Regions from separate parts of the Enterovibrio paralichthyis genome, predicted to be linked through region 1. Evidence: riboswitches for the same ligand, from Rfam matches in the RefSeq annotation. Region 1 holds a riboswitch; the other holds the start of a gene.
The links. Region 1 has a riboswitch for lysine ahead of lysC (lysine-sensitive aspartokinase 3). Riboswitches for the same ligand answer to the same signal wherever they lie in the genome.
Positions count from the first base shown of each region.

Region 2: linked by a shared signal. The riboswitch ahead of KU854_RS16870 (Na+/H+ antiporter NhaC family protein) and the one ahead of lysC (lysine-sensitive aspartokinase 3) in region 1 are both predicted to bind lysine.

Region 1 is NZ_JAHUTS010000005.1:293,370-296,881, reverse strand. It holds gene metH (methionine synthase) at 1-578, shown strand, start outside; gene lysC (lysine-sensitive aspartokinase 3) at 636-1,982, opposite strand; lysine riboswitch at 2,076-2,251, opposite strand; gene KU854_RS08975 (pyridoxal-phosphate-dependent aminotransferase family protein) at 2,455-3,512, shown strand, end outside.
Region 2 is NZ_JAHUTS010000015.1:110,553-114,064, reverse strand. It holds gene KU854_RS16880 (lytic murein transglycosylase) at 1-763, shown strand, start outside; gene KU854_RS16875 (H-NS family histone-like protein) at 891-1,289, opposite strand; lysine riboswitch at 1,632-1,813, shown strand; gene KU854_RS16870 (Na+/H+ antiporter NhaC family protein) at 1,904-3,484, shown strand.

The DNA.
Region 1 (3,512 bases):
CTGAGAAGCCAAAAGGCTTTAACTACTGTTTGTCTGACTACATCGCGCCGAAAGAGAGCGGTAAGAAAGACTGGATTGGTGCGTTTGCTGTCACCGGAGGGATTGGAGAGCGTGAACTGGCGGATGCGTATAAGGCGCAGGGTGACGATTACAACGCCATTATGATCCAGGCGGTGGCTGACCGTTTGGCGGAAGCTTTTGCCGAGTATCTGCATGAGCGGGTACGCAAGGAAATCTGGGGCTATGCAGCGGATGAAAGTCTGTCGAACGATGAATTGATCCGTGAAAAGTATCAGGGTATCCGTCCGGCGCCGGGCTATCCTGCCTGTCCTGAACATACTGAGAAAGGCTGCTTATGGGAGCTTCTCAACGTAGAGGAAACCATTGGTATGTCACTGACCACCAGTTATGCGATGTGGCCGGGTGCTTCGGTATCTGGCTGGTATTTCTCCCATCCAGAATCGCGCTACTTTGCGGTAGCGCAGATCCAGGAAGATCAGCGTGACAGTTATGCCGATCGTAAAGGCTGGGATCTGATCGAAGCAGAGAAATGGCTAGGGCCAAATCTTAACGGCTAACTGGCAGAAACTGAAAGGGCGCTCAGAGCGCCCTTTTTTATTCGCAAGCTACTGGGATTATTCAAACAACTCTTTGTGCAGTGCCCGCACCACATTCTGTGAATCTGCCGTACTGGTCAGGAAGCAGAGGTTGTGGTTGCTGGCGCCGTAACAAATCATGCGCAGGTTGTAATCTTCCAGTGCACCAAAGATCTTGGCTGCAGAGCCGCGTGATTCACCCATATGGTTGCCAATCAAGGCCACCAGACACATATCCTGCTCTACGGTCACTTTACACAGCTCAGCCAATTCCTGCTCCGCGGCTTCCGGCAATTTAGGGGCACCGCCTTTGGTGTTTGTCTGATCCAGTGTCAGGGACACGCTCACTTCTGACGTGGTGATAAGGTCGACCGATACCTTGTGCTTGGCCAGAATGTTAAACACTTCAGCCAGAAAGCCGTAAGCGTGGAACATATTCAAGCTGGTCAGGGTCACCATTGTTTGATTGCAACGCAGGGCGAGGGCGCGAAATAGCGGCGAATTTTCCGCATGGCGACGTATCCAGGTGCCACCCTTTTCCGGTGCTTTGGATGAGCCGACAAACACGGGAATATCGTGGCGCATGGCCGGGATCAGGGTCGCCGGGTGCAAGATCTTGGCGCCGAAGTTTGCCATTTCAGACGCTTCGCTGAAGCTGATCTCATCAATCGGACTTGCAGCTGGCGCCACGCGTGGGTCAGTGCTGTAGATTCCCGGTACGTCGGTCCAAATCTCTAACGAGGTAGCCTTTACTGCCTCTGCCAGCAGTGCTGCGCTGTAATCGCTGCCGCCACGCCCCAGTGTGGTGGTGTTGCCCTGCGCATCAGAGCCGATAAAGCCCTGGGTGACAACGATGTGCTTTTTAAACAGGGGAGACAAAACAGCTTCTGCATGGAATGCCGTTTCAATCAAATCCGGTGCGGCTTTGCCAAACACACCATCTGTTTTCAGGACGTCACGCACGTCGATACGCACAGCATCAATGCCTTTGTCATTAAGCAGATGAGTGAAAATATGGGTCGACATCAGTTCGCCGCAGGCAACCAGATTATCGGTAACTTGATCTGAAGGAGAAGTTTGTGCAATCGCAGAGAGTGTCGCGACTTCATCAAGAATGCCATTCACAGCGGCGGCGACTTCAGGTGCTTCAGGAAGCTGTGCCAAAATGCTGAAATGGATATCGCTCAGAGTTGCCAGCACATCCTGCTGTCTTTCCTGGCTAACGCCGTTAGCCAGTTCAACCAGTAAATTGGTCACGCCAGAGCAGGCGCTGATCACTACCAGTCGAGTGTCCAAATTCCCTTTAATCACCGAAGCACAGTTAGACATAGCTGCGTAGTCGGCTACACTCGTGCCGCCAAATTTTGCGACATTTAATGCGTTCACTTCCCTTCACCTCCCATAATCGCGAATGGAGTTGTCCTAGATAGTAAATTGGGAGACAGAACGAGATAGAGTGCGGGTTTGGAAGAAAGGATTTTCTCCAGAAGCGCTCCACCTCAAGTGAGATGACAATCCGAAGGATTCAACCTCCCAGACCGACAAGCCAGCCCCCAAGGTCTGGTCTAGTCTCGGCGTCTAACCCCCTGATCACACTGCATTGGAGTTGGGGCTCCGCAATGTGACTGCCTGGTTGACGCGCCTCTTCTGTCTCTACGCAGTTGGCTGCGTAAAAATTGCTCTCTATTGATAATTGTTTGTAACCTTGTTGTCAACGACAGATTACGCGCATGCGGCGAATATTTTTCTGAAAGTGCCATTTTCCTTGATTGGGCTTGGGATTATCCAATGGTGGCATTTTAGTCAGTGCTATCCGGTGTTAACGTAAAGGGAACAAAAGGCTGATGGAGAGACAACAATGACAATATCCCGCTTTATCCCACCACAACGTACTTTGATGGGCCCTGGCCCCTCGGATGTCTCACCGCGTGTCCTGCAGGCGCTGGCCCAACCGACAATCGGTCATTTGGATCCGCTGTTTGTGGCGATGATGGATGAAGTCAAAGCCTTGCTGCAGTATGCCTTCCAGACGGAAAACCCTTTTACCATCGCCGTTTCTGCGCCGGGAAGTGCTGGGATGGAAACCTGCTTCGTGAACCTGATTGAGCCGGGCGAGACTGTGATTGTCTGCCGCAATGGTGTGTTTGGTGATCGGATGCGTGAGAATGTTGAGCGCTGTGGTGCGACGGCAGTAATGGTCGATGATGAGTGGGGCAAGCCAGTCGACCCGGCCAAGGTAGAAGCGGCACTTAATGCTCATCCAGAAGCGTCGGTGTTGGCATTTGTGCATGCTGAAACCTCTACCGGTGCGCTCAGTGATGCGAAAATGCTGGCAGCGCTGGCGCGTGAGCATGGTTGTCTGACGATTGTGGATGCGGTCACTTCCCTTGGCGGTGTGCCTTTGCTGGTGGATGAATGGCAATTGGATGCGGTCTATTCAGGTTCGCAGAAATGCCTATCGTGTGTGCCAGGACTTTCGCCCGTGACATTCTCATCTCGTGCGGTGGAAAAAATGCAGCAGCGCAGCGGAAAAGTGCAAAGCTGGTTTTTGGATCAAAGTCTGGTGTTAGCGTACTGGAGTGGCGAGGGCAAACGCAGTTATCACCACACAGCGCCGGTCAACAGCTTGTATGCCCTGCATGAATCCCTGCTGATGCTGAAGGAAGAGGGACTGGAAAACGCCTGGCAGCGTCACCGTGACATGCACAACTTGCTCAAGGCCGAATTGGAAGCACTGGGTATCCAGTTCCTGGTTGAAGAAGCTTACCGTTTACCGCAACTCAATGCTGTTGCGGTACCGGAAGGAGTGGATGATGCGGCGGTGCGCGCGCGCCTGCTTAACGACTACAACCTGGAAATTGGCGCCGGTCTAGGCACATTGGCAGGCAAGGCCTGGCGCATCGGCCTGATGGGTTA
Region 2 (3,512 bases), on a different contig from region 1:
CCTGACACTGGATGAATATATTCCCCGTGCGGTACCGGATTGGAAAGTGGCTAAAGCGCGTCGTTTATATGAAGAAAACTACGCGGATTTAAAACGTATTGGTGAAGCCTATGGTGTTCAGCCTCGTTTTCTGGTCGCCCTTTGGGGGGTTGAAAGTAATTTCGGCGCGCTTATGGGGAACTTTAATGTTGTTGAGGCTTTGACCACTCTGGCTTATGACGGCCGTAGGGAAGCCTTTTTCCGCAATGAAGTCTTTTCAGCATTAACTATTTTGCAGCAAGGCCATATCTCACCAAAAGATATGAAGGGGTCATGGGCAGGCGCCATGGGCCAGTGTCAGTTTATGCCAAGCTCTTTTATCTCGTTTGCTGCCGATGGCGATCTTGATGGTAAAAAAGATATTTGGAATACCAAGGCTGATGTTTTTGCCTCTTCTGCCAATTATTTAAAAAATGCCGGCTGGGATGATGAATACACTTGGGGCAGACAGGTTTCTGTTCCAAAAGGATTCAATAAAGATTTGTCAGGGCTTGGTCAGGAAAAGGCAAAATCATTAGCAGAGTGGCAGGCATTAGGTGTGCGTCGATTGAATAATACACCGCTACCGGATGTGGATATTCAAGCTTGGCTTATTCAACCTGATGATGAATTTGGTCGAAGCTACCTGGTGTATGGTAATTATCAAAGCCTGATGAAATGGAACCGTTCGCATTACTTTGCGTTAGCCGTAAGCCATTTGGCCGATCGCATTAAGTTTGGTTAGAAAAGGTGAAGCCCTGAAGGCTGAATCAAAAACGGTATCCGCTCTCAATGCTGAGAAGTTTGGGGCGATTTTAAATAAATAAAAAAGGAGCGAAAGCTCCTTTTTTGTTTTTATCATTTAGACAGGATTAGATAAGGAAATCTTCGATTTTCTTGCCTGAGTCCAGTGCATCTTTGATAACTTTTGGTGTGCGGCCCTGACCAGTCCAAGTTTTTTCTGAACCGTCTACATCGATGTATTTGTATTTAGCAGGGCGAGCTGCACGCTTAGATTTAGGCTTAGTGCCACCCAGCGTTGCCAGTAATTCTTCTGGATCGATACCGTCATTGATTAGCATTTCACGGTATTTCTCAAGCTTTTCTTCGCGCTCTTTTTCTGCTGCACGAGCTTCTGCTTCAGATTCTTCACGCTCTGTAACTACAGCTTGTAGTTTTTCCAGCGCTTCTTGTAGTTGTTCCAGAGTAAGTTCACGCGCAACGGCACGCAGGCTGCGCAGGTTTAACAGTACTTTCAGTGCATCAGACATTATGCCAGTCCTATTCTCTTGTTTGTAATAATTAATAGCCGTATAAAGAATAGCAAGAACAATTAATTCTTTGCAATATTTTATCCGTTTTAATCTTGAGTATTAGATATCGAAATTAAATAAAGTGCAAATATAAAATAATCAGACCCATTTTAGTTGGATTCAATTACCTATTTCTGTGTGATCTGTACAATAAATCCGTCATCGATGTTTGAGTTACTATGCTGGGAATTGGTTAACAATGCGTCATGTAATGATTGTGTGACGGGTTCTTGAGTGGTTTGTAAAAGTTTGTTGTTTTGTATTGCAAACCAACAAATGTCACATAAAATACGCTGGCATTATGCACGTAGAGGTGCGCGGTTTATGAGTATTTCGTCTTAGGGTGATACCAATGAGGACGAAGGAAAGGAAATAGCGCCGAAGCAGAAGTTCGCTTATCAGGCTATTCTGCTGGGGTTGTGTCCGAATAGGTACAACACTGCCATAGTATTGGGATTTAACTATGGAGCGCTACTGTAGGATTAAATTAATGTGTTTACCATTGCCTTAGCTCAAATCTGGTTTTCCATTTCTGCAGTAGATCTCCAACCGTATAGGTTGATATAGAGATCATGAACTTAGTCGATTTTTCCACATCTTCTTTATCTGTGCTGCCCGCCGTTTTGGCGCTGGGTTTGGCCATTATCACACGCCGCGTTCTGCTCTCGCTGGGTCTGGGTATTCTCTCAGGCGCACTCTTGCTTAACGACTTCTCGCTGACATCGACAACCTCTTATTTAAGCAATCTGGTGTTCGGCCTTTTTGTTGATGATGGCAGCATTAACACCTGGAATATGAGCATTGTGGCATTCCTGATGCTACTCGGTGCGATCACTGCGCTACTGACCCTTTCTGGTGGTACGCGTGCGTTTGCTGAATGGGCGCAAAGCCGCGTGAAAAGCAAACGTGGTGCAAAATTGCTGGCGGCATTCCTGGGCGTATTCATTTTTGTTGATGACTATTTCAATAGCCTGGCTGTGGGTGCAATTAGCCGCCCTGTGACCGACCGTTTCCATGTTTCCCGTGCAAAGCTTGCGTATATCCTGGACTCAACCGCAGCGCCTATGTGTGTGATCATGCCGGCTTCGAGCTGGGGCGCGTACATCATTACTGTTATTGGTGGCATTCTTGTCAGTCACGGTGTGACGGAATACAGCCCGCTGAGTGCATTTGCACACATGATCCCAATGAACTTCTACGCGGTTTTCGCACTGGCGATGGTATTTGCTGTTGCGTGGTTCCAGATGGATGTGGGTCCAATGCGCCGCTTTGAATATGAAGCATCAACCGGCAGCCGTCTGGGCGATGATGAGAACCATGTTCAGGCGATTGATGATGAACTGGGTATCGTAGAAAGCGAAAAAGGCCGTGTGTCTGATCTGATCATTCCTATCGTGGTGCTGGTTGTTGCGACCATGTCCTGGATGGTGTTTTCCGGTGCGCAAGTGCTCGAAGCCGACGGTAAAGCCTTCTCTGTTCTTGGTGCATTTGAAAATACCGATGTAGGCATGTCATTGCTGTATGGTGGTGCAATGGGTCTGCTGTCTGCATTGATCACTGTATTCAAACAAGGCTTGCCGGTTGCCGATGTTGCGCGTACCACCTGGGTGGGTGCGAAATCGATGTTCGGTGCCATCTTGATCCTGTTTTTTGCATGGACGATTGGCAACGTGATAGGTGATATGGCGACCGGTAAATTCCTGTCGACCCTGATCCAGGGCAACCTGTCGCCTCAGCTGCTGCCGGTTCTGTTGTTCCTGATCTCTGCTGCGATGGCGTTCTCTACCGGTACTTCCTGGGGCACGTTTGGCATTATGCTGCCAATCGCAGGCGATCTGGCTGGCGCAACAGACATCGCTATGATGTTGCCAATGTTGTCTGCAGTGCTGGCTGGTGCGGTATTCGGTGACCACTGTTCACCTATTTCTGACACCACTATCTTGTCATCTACCGGTGCCCGTTGTGGCCACATTGACCACGTTTCAACCCAGTTGCCGTACGCGCTGGCGACTGCTGCCGTTGCTGCTGTAGGTTACCTGGTTCTGGGCTTTACCGATTCGCTGAGCATTTCACTGCTGGCGGGTGGCAGTGCCTTTGTGGTGGTGTGTGCTTTGTTTGGTTGGCTTTCACGCCGCCCGGGTAAACTTGCGTAATCTGCCAGCTCTTTGATTTTCAGAGCCT